One region of the Eisenibacter elegans DSM 3317 genome, then DNA from elsewhere that is predicted to be linked to it. Evidence: riboswitches for the same ligand, from Rfam matches in the RefSeq annotation. Region 1 holds a riboswitch; each other region holds the start of a gene.
The links. A riboswitch is a leader RNA that binds a small molecule or an ion and turns the genes downstream of it on or off. The one in region 1 is predicted to bind thiamine pyrophosphate.
Positions count from the first base shown of each region.

Region 2: linked by a shared signal. The riboswitch ahead of thiM (hydroxyethylthiazole kinase) and the one ahead of G499_RS0103465 (TonB-dependent receptor) in region 1 are both predicted to bind thiamine pyrophosphate.
Region 3: linked by a shared signal. The riboswitch ahead of thiS (sulfur carrier protein ThiS) and the one ahead of G499_RS0103465 (TonB-dependent receptor) in region 1 are both predicted to bind thiamine pyrophosphate.

Region 1 is NZ_AUMD01000011.1:632,307-636,566, forward strand. Features, by position in the region: gene G499_RS0103465 (TonB-dependent receptor) at 1-1,623, opposite strand, end outside; TPP riboswitch at 1,743-1,838, opposite strand; gene G499_RS0103470 (GLPGLI family protein) at 2,851-3,675, shown strand; gene G499_RS0103475 (carboxypeptidase-like regulatory domain-containing protein) at 3,740-4,260, shown strand, end outside.
Region 2 is NZ_AUMD01000011.1:497,198-501,457, reverse strand. Features, by position in the region: gene thiD (bifunctional hydroxymethylpyrimidine kinase/phosphomethylpyrimidine kinase) at 1-606, opposite strand, end outside; gene thiE (thiamine phosphate synthase) at 682-1,338, opposite strand; gene thiM (hydroxyethylthiazole kinase) at 1,331-2,122, opposite strand; TPP riboswitch at 2,228-2,330, opposite strand; gene hisD (histidinol dehydrogenase) at 2,912-4,195, shown strand; gene G499_RS0102830 (sodium:solute symporter) at 4,243-4,260, opposite strand, start outside.
Region 3 is NZ_KE387153.1:67,961-72,220, forward strand. Features, by position in the region: gene G499_RS0113925 (hypothetical protein) at 1-1,559, shown strand, start outside; TPP riboswitch at 1,964-2,066, shown strand; gene thiS (sulfur carrier protein ThiS) at 2,167-2,376, shown strand; gene thiC (phosphomethylpyrimidine synthase ThiC) at 2,500-4,260, shown strand, end outside.

The DNA.
Region 1 (4,260 bases):
GAGGTTGTCATCTACGGCCTTGCCCACAAAATTGTACCCTACTTGCCGCCATTGTATATCGGCAAAAGCCATAAGCTTAGGGTTGAGCTGATAAACAGCCTTGGCAAAGAGGTGCCCGTCGGTTTTGGTAGCATCATTGTCGTAGTAGCGGTCGCGGATTTGCGAGTCGCCAGCAAACCGCGCCCAGATAACCTCTCCGAAGTGCGCCCCTTCGTAGTGGTTCCACCCGCCGCCGAAGGTAAAGTTGAGGCGTTGGGCAAGGTAGTTGACAGAGAAAATAGTTCCATAAAAGTCATTATCGAGCCAGCGGCGGCGTATGAGGTCGGAGCGCTCGATGGTTTCGGTACCAATCACCACAGGGGCGATGTTGTAGCCACTCAGTCGGTCGTTGTAGCGGAATTGTTCATAGTAGCCCCTCCCCTTGGTATAGTGTAGCGCCAGATGTCCATACCAACGTTGGGAGAACTGGTGGTCATAAAATAATTGGTAGTGGTCTTGTTGGTAATTGTCGGTTTCGTTGTCGTAGAGTTGAGAGTTATAGCGTCGCGGGTTGGCGTTACGGATGTTGTCCGCTTGTTCGGCGTTGAGCCCGTTGCGCACAATGAAGGCTTCTATCCCCTCTGCATCGTTGCGCAGCTTGGCTTCCGGAATGCCATACCAAGCCTGATAGGTTTGTTCTTGACCCGAAAATATATTGAGGCGCAAGCTGCTGTTCTTGCCCCAATATGCCCCTGATACATAAAAAGAGCGCAAGTCAGAAAAAGCCCTGTCTATGAATCCATCCGAGCTGATGCGCGAAAGCCTTGCGTCGACCGTAAAGCGGTCGTGAAGTAGACCCGAACCTACCTGTAGGGTATGCTTCCAAGTGTTGAAAGCGCCGTAGCTGTTGTCGAGAGCGAGGTAGGCCGTATCGCGTCGGGCATTGGTCTGTATGTCAACTGTAGCACCAAAAGCAGCAGCCCCATTGGTAGAACTGCCCACGCCCCGCTGTATCTGGATGCTCTCTACGGAGGAGGCAAAGTCAGGCATATTGACAAAAAATGTTCCGTGACTTTCGGCATCATTGAGTGGAATACCATTGATGGTTACATTCACTCGGGTAGCATCTGAGCCTCGAATACGCATGCCGGTATAGCCTACGCCCGCACCTGCATCGGAGGTAGTTACGACGGAGGGGCTGAAATTGAGCAAGATAGGTAAGTCCTGACCGAAGTTTTGAGCCTGAATCGTGGCGCGGTCTATGTTTTGAAAAGCCATTGGGGCGATTTCGGGCACTCGTGTCGCTGTGATGAGCACCTCCTCTGTGAGCGTAGTACTGAGCACTAGACGTATTTCGCCAGCACTGCTGCCCGTGTTTACGGTCAAAACCTGTGGCTGATAGCCAATAAAAGAAACTTGCAATTGGTAAGTGCCTGCCTGAAGCTGGCCTAGCCGGAAGCGCCCCTGATGGTCAGTAGTAGTGCCTTTGTAGGTGTTTTGGAGCAGTACCGCTGCGCCGGCCAACCCTTGGCCGTTTTCGTCTAGTACACGTCCTTCGATTACATTGCCTGTAGTGCCTTGTCCCCACAAGGGTAGCGACAAAAACACACAGCAGAGCCATAGTCCAATATTTAAACCTTTCATCGGTGAAAGTAAAGTTAGAGTTTGAAATATTGGGGTCTGCACACAAGAAGCCAACACGCGCTTGTGATAAGTGAGAAAAACCGTTGGAATCGGCCAGAGCCTATGTCAGAAGGCAAAAAATATTTTTGTCTTCAACTCCCTTCGTCGGTACTAACCGCATCAGGTTCTATGGGTATATTCTCAGCTCCGCCAAAGGAGCACCCCAGTTGAGTTACTGTGTTGCAAAGGTAGCGTGTATCGGTGTGTGAAGCAAACACTAAGGGTTTCAAAATATCCAGTAGTATGACAATCGAATAAATCTTGGTATGAGGTATGAAAGTAGGAGTACCTACATTTTTGATTCAAAAAAATGACAATCATCAAAAAAAGCATTAATATTTGCATAAGAGTAAAAATATTGTTAAATCCTTGTGGTATTTCAATTCAACCAATAAAATCCACCTAAGGCTACTATGAAAACGATTGTCACCTATATCCTGCTATTTACTTTTTGTAAGGTAAGAGATTTTAAGGTAAACGATGATTATATTTAAATTTTATTAAGTGTGCTTATTGTTGTGAAATAAAAATAGTCTATGGTGTTTTTAAAAAAAACAAAATAATTTTGTTTTATTAGTGTTTGTTGTATAGATTTGTATCGAAGTACTTCATATAGCTAATTTCAGCGTCTTTTAGTTTTTATTATATTAACCTTTTCTAAAAATGAAAAACTTATCACTAAAGAAGTTTTTAATGTCTTGAACGCTAAAATGACAAAACAATCAAATTCTCCCTAATTCCGCAACTTGAAATCATTAATGTAGGGCTTCCGCACCAAATCAATAATCTTTGGTTGCTTATTGCTACTCCAATTATTCGAATGCGTTTGTAGCGTTTTTTAAAGGTTTTTCAAAAGCAATAGAAAACACACGAAGAATAAAATATTGAATTAAAGCCAAAAACAACACAAAAAAGTTTGATGCGGGAGCCCTATCATTAATGGATGTGGAAGTTGGTCTTTATAGATATTTTACCAACTCTACCATATGAGGGCTTGCACCATCTTGATTTGCGCATAAAGCTACTGTAAGGTCTGCGTACGGAAGCAGTTTAGCGATAAAATAGAGGCGATAGCTAGCTCTCTGTAGATTTATGAAATACAGCTTTCGAAGTGAAGTTCTAAAGAGAAACTTCCTGTTAGATAATTACAACACACAAGCTGAAACTCAAAACATTTTCCCAAACCTGATGAAACAACTCATACTCTTCCCTCTGTTATTTCAACTATCCCTACAACTTACTAAAGCTCAAATACTTGACTACCAAATACTTGCAGTGTATGAGCTTCACTTTCAGCCAGATTCAACCGATTCGGCATACAAGATTAAAACAGAACCTTATCATCTCTACACTGGAGCAAACCAATCGCTGTATATCAGCACCTACGCTTGGCAGCTTGATTCTTTGGTTTATGAAGGCCATATAGACCCTAACGACGTAAGCGCGATGGAGCGTTTGTTGAGGATGCCGCAACCCAGTTCGAGGGAGGCCTTGCTCAAAACGTATCGGCAAGGAGGCATGACGGTTTACAATCACGTGATTTCGTTATATGTGTATGAGGATGCCACCAAACTGATTTGGCAAATCCAAGCAGAGCAAAAAACAACAGAAGCTGGTAGTGTCTTGACCAAGGCCACCACCAGCTTCCGTGGGCGTAACTACACAGCGTGGTTTGACGAGAACATCCCCGTCTCCGATGGGCCGTATAAATTTGGCGGCTTGCCCGGCCTGATTATACAGATTGCTGACGACGAACAGCACTATGTATTTGAGGCGGTGAAGGTGGTACATTTTCCCAAAAAACAACAAATCCACATTCCTTATGCCACACACGCAAAGCCTATCACCTATCAACAGTTCAAAGAATTGAAAGAAGCTTATTCAACAAACCCTTTGGCGATGTTAGAGATGGGTGGGGGCTTCATATCCGAAGCCGATAAGCGCAAAACCAAAGAAAATATTCAACAGCAAAAAAGCAGGAATAACAACCGCATTGAGCGCAAGCCGGATTAGTGTGGGCACAGAAACAAAGCAAACAATATTAGCAGCAAGCCTCCCTTGCTCATAGGCGAATCTTATGTTACAAAATATAGGAACTGACTCAGCCAAAATACTCTCTAAAAATATTTGGGGCGCAAGGTGGTATACTTTGAGGCTATTGCTAAGTATGTTATTGGCCTTGGTGAACGGGATGCAAGCCCAAACCATGCTGACAGGCCAACTGACCGGTACCTCAGGGCAGCCCTTGGTAGGGGCAAGTGTTACGGTTGCCGAAACAGAAACCGCTGCACCACTTGCCTTTGCCATTAGTGATGCACAAGGCCGTTTTGAAATACAGGTATCAACCACGACCACCCAACTGTGGCTCAGTGTGCGTAGTTTGGGGTATGCCCCACAACGCCGGCAAATCGCCAATCAAAGCCAACAAATCCAGATTACGCTTGTCGAGCAGGCCTTGGAGTTGGAAGAGGTTGTACTTAAGCACTCACCCATCACCCAACATGGCGATACCATCAGCTATGATGTAGCGTCTTTTGCCAACACTCAAGACCGCAGCATCGCAGATGTACTCAAACGAATGCCGGGGATTGATATACT
Region 2 (4,260 bases), 140 kb from region 1:
GACAGCCCCTTGTGGGTCTACAAATACATCGCTCAGGGCATCGCCGCTAAGGTGTGCGCCTTTGGCCAAGACTGCCCGGCAGCCTTGTTGTTGGAGTACCAAGGCAGCCTGTTCGAGTGCTTCAAGACTTGTGATAGGCTGATTTACCAAGAGCGCGGCCTCATCTACGTTGGGGGTCAGCAGGGTGGACAATGGAAAAAGTGACTCTTCGAGTGCGGCAACGGTTTCTTCCGCAATGAGGCGGTCGCCACTGGCGGCGACCATCACCGGGTCGAGCACCACGGGTACCTCTGGGTAGGCTCGCAACACCTGCCCTATGGCCAAGGCAAGCTCGGGGGTGGCAATCATCCCAATTTTGATGGCCTTTGGCCGAATATCGTCCATGACAGCACGAATCTGGGCTTCGACCACCGACACCGGTACGGCGTGAATGGCTTGCACCCCTAAGGTGTTTTGTGCAGTGATGGCGGTGATGGCCGTAGTGCCATAGCAACCAAGGGCAGCAAAAGTTTTGAGGTCGGCTTGGATGCCTGCGCCGCCGCCACTGTCAGACCCTGCAATGCTCATCACAGGGATATATTGATGGGTATAGGGAGTATGTATCAAGTTTTTTGGCGTTTGGTGGGTTCAATCTATACTCGAAATCAGTCCGAGCTATGCAAGCGCTACGCTTGGTGCAGCCTAGAAACGCGGGCGCGAGGCTAGGGCATCGTCAATCAACTTCCGGTAGGTTTCGGCGGCTTTGGCAGGGCTTTCGGCGCTACATATCCCCGTCACGACGGCGAGACTGTCAGCCCCGGCTTGTATGAGCGCATCGGCGTGGATAGGTTTGATGCCGCCAATGGCCACGAGGGGCTTGGTGGTTTGGCGGCGCAAAGCCATCAGCCCCTGTAAGCCCCAAGGTTGTTGGGTATCTTGTTTGGTAGGGGTGGCAAATATGGGGCTTACGCCCCAGTAGTCTGCTGCTTGGGCTGCGGGGGCAAAAACCTGCTCATATCGTTCTATCGAAAGGCCGATACAGACAGCATCGCCCAGTTGTGCCCTAGCGGTGGCAAGGGCTACATCGCTTTGGCCGAGGTGTAGCCCAAAGCTACCGAGGGCGTGGGCAATTGGCAACGCATCGTTGATGATAAGGGGTACTTGGTAACGGTCGGTAAGCTGCTGTACCCGCTGCGCACGCTCTAAGAAGGCCTGCATAGACAACTGCTTTTCCCGCAGTTGTACCATCTGCACTCCTCCCTTGAGCGCCTCTTCGAGCACCCAATAAAAGTCGCGCCCGAGGCAGGCCGCCTCATCTGTTACGAGATAAAGCCCATAAGGAAAGGCGGAACTAGGCATAGGCTTCGAGGTCTTGGGGCTGTAGTTGGTGTAGCGCATCGAGGAAGTGTAACTGCAAGGTACCGGGGCCTTGGGCTAGGCGGGCGGCTGCCGCGCCGCAATGTGCCATCACGAGCATCGCCGTGCAGGTAGCTTCGAAGGCAGGTGCCCCTGCCGCCAAAAAAGCACCAATGAGTGCCGAGGCCGTACAGCCCATCCCCGTAACCTTGGTCATAAGTGGGTGGCCGCCACCAATAGTCGTAACCTTGTCTTGGTCTACAACATAATCTGTAGCCCCTGAAATACAAACCACAGCTCCTGTAGTATGGCTGAGGCGCTTGGCGGCATCGAGGGCTTCTTCGGACTGGTGGGTGCTGTCTACACCCTTGGTTTGGGCAGCCTGTTGTGCCAAGGCCATCACCTCTGAAGCATTGCCCCTGATGACGGCAGGGCGCTGTAGGAGTAGCTCGGTCAGTATCTGGTTACGATAGGGGGTAGCGCCTGCCCCCACAGGATCGAGCAGCCAAGGCTTGCCCAAACGCTGAGCCGCCTGAGCAGCTTGGAGATAAGACGCACTCCAGTACTCGTCGAGTGTCCCGATATTGATTACCGTCGCCCCGGCAATGCCGACCATATCGGCCAGCTCAGGGTGTGCATGTGCCATCACAGGTGAAGCCCCCAAGGCCAGCAAGGCATTGGCGGTATTGTTCATCACGACGTAGTTGGTGATGTTGTGTACCAGTGGAGATTGTTGGCGGAGTTGGCTAAGCCATTGGCCAGCCGTTATGGTAGGTGTGTGAGACATCTTGGGAGTAGTTATTGGTCAAACTATTACACATTGCCCAAGAGTGCTTTGCAAAAAATATAGTGCTGAAATAATTGTGGCCAAAGCAGCAAACTAATGCCCCAACAGCCTATCATCACTTTTCCCTTCGACAGTATTAACTGCATCAGGTTCCAAGGGTCTAATCTCAGCTTTCTATTTTTTGGTGAAAGCACCCCTAAAGCAAAAGTAAAGATACAGCAATTGTATCAGGGATACAAACTAAACACCACGGGACATTTTCTAGTTTGGTTTTGATTCAACAAGCTGCTTCACCAAATCAGGGCTTTCGACAAATTCACAAAGGCCGCAATATTTTTGCTCCTTTGCGTTCTTTGCGCATACTTTACGTCCTTTACGGTTAGATGTGTTTCCATAACAAAGGGGCAAGGTACACACAACAACGAGGAAAGTCGAAAATGTCCAGTAACGTGTACAAATTATGGCAAGATTCATAAGATTTGGGGATTTACAGGGTTTGATTTCCTTGATTATCAAGGATTTTCAGTGCGCAGATTTTCCAAACCAATTGTGATTGTGTACAAACACTTGTTTATCATGCTTGTTTCAAACCCCAGCTCAGGCATCCCAAAACAGCGCTTTGTGCCTGCCCCACACTGTCCGCTGATTGGGCTTCGGCATCCCATCAGACAGCTGCCCTGTAAGAACTAGGTCTTTTTTGTTGGCCAAACATATATCGGAATAAAATTTGTAGGGATAATAGGCACTTATCTTTATCTAAACCCTGCCCCATTACCGCATCATTATCCTATGAAAATCATACTTCATCCCGAACGCAGTGCTTGGGCGGATTTGACCATCCGCACCTCCTTAGATACCTACGAAGATCTGGAGCGCGCCGTAAAACCTATCTTGCGCGCCGTAAAACGCAGTGGCGACGCAGCCCTACGCCGCTATATTTACAAATATGACAAAGTACGTGTCAAAGATTTTATGGTGGGTGCTGAAGAATTTGAAGAAGCGCAAAGCTACGTGAGTGAAGATTTAAAAAAGGCCATACAGCAGGCTAAATACAACATTGCACAGTTTCATATGAATCAGCGCGTTTCGAACAAAAAAATCGAGACCGTGGAAGGCGTCCGATGCTGGCAACGGAGTGTGGGTATCCGCCGTGTGGGTTTGTATGTACCCAGCAGGCACGCACCGCTGTTTTCAACGATTCTGATGCTGGGCATTCCGGCCAATATTGCCGGCTGTGGCGAAACAATCCTCTGCTCTACCCCTGACCGTGAGGGTCGATTACATCCCATTATTCTCTACACTGCCAAGCTGCTCAATATCAGCAAGGTCTTCAAAGTAGGGGGTGTACAGGCCATCGCCGCAATGGCTTATGGTACAGAAAGTATCCCCAAAGTCAATAAGATATTTGGCCCTAGCAATCAATATGTAACTGTTGCCAAGCAACTAGTCAGCAAACAAGATGTAGCAGTAGATTTACCCGCAGGCCCTTCGGAGCTACTGGTATTGGCTGATGAGAGCGCCAACCCTGCTTTTGTAGCTGCTGACTTAATCGCCAATGCTGAGCACTTCAACAACAGTCAGCCAATGCTCTTGTCCTCATCAGAAGAGCTTGTCAAAAAAGTGCTGGCCGAAATCAAGCGCCAGCTCCCGGGTTCGAGTCGCCCCGAAAGCGCCGCCAAAGACCTAGAACAAGCCCACGCCATTGTTTTTCAGAGCAATGTGGAGGCCATCGAGTTTATCAATATGTATGCCCCCGAAACGCTCAGCTTGGCCATTCAAAACGCTGAGGCTGTCAGTGAGCGTATCTACAACGCTGGCGCTATCTACATCGGCCATTATACTCCCGAAAGTATCAGTTATGCAGCCGGGCCAAATAATACCCTCCCAACCAACGGCTATGCTAAGGCATACAGCGGCCTTTCGTTGGATAGTTTTGTGCGCAAAATCAACTGCTATGATGTAACAGCTCAAGGCCTGAAGAATATCGGCAAACACGTGGAAGAAATCGCCTCTGCCGAAGACTTGATGGCGCGTAAAAACGCAGTGTCTATCCGATTGACGAATTCGGATTGACGATTGAAGAGTTCAGATTCGTAAATCGTAAATCAAAGGTCGTCAACTCAATCAGTGTTTTGGGG
Region 3 (4,260 bases), on a different contig from region 1:
TGGGAGGCGATGATACTACCAAGGCCGCCTTATCTACCGCAGCCTACCACTATAGCACGGCTACAGAAGCCAAGCCCCGCCCCTATCAGTTTGTTTTTAGAGCCAAAAACGAAGATGACAGGGTCGAGGTCGTCGTCCATTACGAAGTATACCTCCAAGAACCGATGGGCTTCAGAGGCAATACTTATGGCGTAACAACACTCAACAGCAACGCCGCCATCAGTGTCAATCTGGATAAGAACCAAAACGTCGCCTTCCGTGCCGAATACCGAAACAATGACAAACGTGTTTCGATGATGGTACAACGCAATATCCGAGACCTCAACAGAAAGGGAGTCAATGAGATAGAGCTTGTATTTTATGACAAAAAAGACGAAAATGACTACCAAACCATCGGACAGATGGTAGAACGCCTAAGGGTAGAAAAATATGCGCAAAGCCTACTCAAAGACAACCGCAACGAGCTGACAGTAGACAATGAACTCGCTGTGGGTACACTGATTTTCTTTGATGGTAATGCCTCCTATTATAATCCCTCTTTTGGGATTGTAGATGGGCAAGAAGAGGAGTTCAATGTCCAGAATTATCTTATACAAGATTTGGTGCGCATCGAAAAAGGCTTCAACGCCGAAGCAGATGCCAAACTAGGAGCCTTCCTCAGAGGGGTAGCGGCCAAGCTCGATGTCAATAATACCAGCTTTATGGAATATAGCATCTCCATCAAAGGCTTGAGCAAACGCCGCATCAAGAATTACCTCAAGCCCCCCTCGGCCATCTTTGACAACAAAAACGACCGCTGGCTTGACGCTATTTATGCTCTGATGGACAAAAATACGGAGCGTATCCCTCAGTACAGGCTTTATTTTGTAACCTCTAAAATAATGGCAGACAGCGTGTTGCTCCGACGACGGGTCTTCCGACAGTTCAACAACGACTTTCAAATGGTTACCAAAGGAGTGCCATTTATAGAAGTAGGAGCCGGAAACCGATTTTATAGTACCAGCAGCTTCGAAGAGCTGGATAGCTTCAAGGATTTGTACATCGGCTTTGAGGTCTTAGACCTGACACTACTCCTGATGAATGAGTACGAAAAGCGGGTTACCCAACAACAACGTACCGCCTTACAACGCCAACGCACGGCCCTAGAGCAGCAGTTTAAAGATGCTCAAACACGCATCACCGAAAACTTCGCCCTCCTCAAAGGCTTCGACGATGAGCTTGTACTCGAAAACCCCAGCTACAACCAAATGCAGACACTCTATGCCAACCGTACCCCCCGTGCTGAGCGCAACCTGCCTATGGATTCGCTAGGGAAAGAAATAGAAGACCAAGAGATACTGCGCTTCAACCAAAGAGTACGCTTGTACAACCAATTTCTGGAAGCCCTAAAAACAGAGCTCCACGCGGCCAAAAACCTCGAACAACAAAAACGCTCCATTGATGTGCTCATCAGTCAATTAGAGTCTAAAAAAATAGTGGCAGACCCCGAAGCCGCTGCCGAAGCTGGGCCACTCCAAGACCACGTCCTCAAAAATATCCAAAAATCACCCCCCAAATAATCACCAACCTCCCTAGCACATGCGACAGGCACTGTACCTGTCGCTCTAGGCTGGCCAATGAAAACCGTCAAACACGAATGGTTCTTTGCCGCACACTACCTCAGTAGGTATTTTTATGCTAAAATTTACAGGATTTGATTTTTTTGATTATTAAGGATTTTCAGCAGACATATTCCCCAAACCAATTTTGGGTAGTCCTACAAATATAATGTTTTTCTCAGGAGGTCATAATGGCAAACGAAGTACTTGATAGCCCCGATATGATTGTCTAATTTTGTATCGAGTAATCATCCATTTAACCTAGCTACTAGTTGTCAGTACCCAAAAATACGTCTTTTCCGTGGGTTTGGCTTCGAAAAGCGGTTGGGTGTTTGTGGGGTTTGATTTATTTTTATTAAATTTGTACCACACTTTAGGGGTGTCTTGGGCTATTGGCCCGGGGCTGAGATATTACCCTTTGAACCTGAACCCGGTAATGCGGGCGGAGGGAAAAGTACGCCGCGATGCTATTTTTGGGTAAGGGCTTTGTCCCGTTTGTAGTTGCCTATAAAAGCCTTTGAGGCCATTTTTTCCTGCTGCGCCGGCATTCCCACAACTTAGTTTTTTTATGACAACGACGACGATACACTTCAACGGTGTGGCGCTGGTTACGGCTGCGTCTACGCTCGAAGCCCTACTCCGTCAGCAGCACTTGACCGACAAGCGGGGCATCGCCGTGGCGCTCAATGAGCAGGTCATCCCCAAAAAGGACTGGCCACACACGCCCCTACCTCCCAATGCCGAGGTCTTGGTCATTACGGCCACACAGGGCGGCTGATACTTCTCTCCCCCACGCTTTCCAGTTTTCCTGATGCAAGCCCCCTTGAAAAGGCGCAGGGTAAGCCCCACAAAACCGTCTATCTCCTACAAAGCTTCCTCAAACCCACTATTTTTCAGACTTATGGCCAAACACGAACACATCCCCACCCAAGCTTCGCGCATTACGCGGGAGCCTTTTCCGGCCTCGCAGAAGGTCTATGTGCCCGGCACATTGCACCCAAACATCCGCGTAGCGATGCGTCAGATAAGCCAAACGGCTTCGAAGCCCATCTTTGCCGAAGGGGCGTTGCAGCAGTCCGAAAATCCGCCCATTACCGTTTATGACACCTCGGGGCCCTATACCGACCCTGCCGTAGCCATCGATGTGCGCAAGGGGCTGCCCAAGTTGCGCCAACAGTGGATTATGGACAGGGCCGATGTAGCCGCATTGCCACAAATCAGCTCTAGCTATGGGCAGCAGCGCCTCCACGACCGCAGCCTCGACCACCTCCGCTTTGAGCACCTACAGCAGCCCCTACGCGCCAAGGCTGGCCACAACGTTACGCAGCTGCACTACGCCCGCAAGGGCATCATCACGCCCGAGATGGAGTACATCGCCATTCGCGAAAACCAACGGCTGGAGGCACAACAGGCCATCGCTCCACAGCACCCCGGCCAAAGCTTCGGTGCCAACACTCCACCCCTGATTACACCGGAGTTTGTACGGCAGGAGGTCGCCGCCGGACGAGCCATCATCCCGGCCAATATCAATCACCCCGAGAGCGAGCCGATGATAATCGGGCGCAATTTCTTGGTTAAAATCAACGCCAACATCGGCAACTCTGCCGTCAGCTCTACCATCGAAGAGGAGGTAGAGAAGATGGTCTGGGCTACCCGCTGGGGCGCTGATACGGTGATGGACCTGTCTACGGGCAAGAATATCCACGAAACCCGCGAGTGGATTATCCGCAACTCCCCTGTGCCCATCGGTACAGTGCCCATTTACCAAGCCCTCGAAAAGGTAGGCGGCAAGGCCGAAGCGCTGACCTGGGAGCTATTCCGCGATACGCTCATTGAGCAGGCCGAGCAGGGAGTCGATTATTTTACCATCCACGCCGGCGTGTTGTTGCGCTATATCCCCCTCACGGCCAAGCGCGTAACGGGTATTGTCTCTCGCGGCGGGTCTATTATGGCCAAATGGTGTCTAGCACACCACCGCGAAAACTTCCTCTATACCCATTTTGAGGAGATTTGTGAGATTATGAAGGCCTACGACGTGTCCTTCTCCCTTGGCGACGGCCTGCGCCCCGGCTCCATCGCCGATGCCAACGATGCAGCACAGTTTGCAGAGCTAGAGACCTTGGGCGAGCTAACCAAAATCGCCTGGCAGCACGACGTGCAGGTGATGGTCGAAGGCCCCGGGCACGTACCTATGCACCTCATCAAGGTCAATATGGACAAGCAGCTCCAAAGTTGTGGCGAAGCACCCTTCTACACCCTCGGGCCGCTCACGACCGACATCGCCCCCGGATACGACCACATCACCTCGGGCATCGGGGCGGCTATGATAGGCTGGTATGGCTGTGCGATGCTCTGCTACGTAACGCCCAAGGAACACCTAGGCCTGCCCAACCGCGACGACGTAAAAACAGGGGTCATTACCTACAAGCTGGCCGCCCACGCCGCCGACCTAGCCAAGGGGCACCCCGGCGCCCAGTACCGCGACGATGCGCTGAGCAAGGCGCGGTTTGAATTCCGATGGGAAGACCAGTTCAACCTCTCCCTCGACCCCGACACCGCCCGGGAATTTCACGACGAAACCCTCCCCGCCGACAATGCCAAGGTGGCGCACTTCTGCTCTATGTGCGGCCCCAACTTCTGCTCTATGCGCATCACCCAAGAT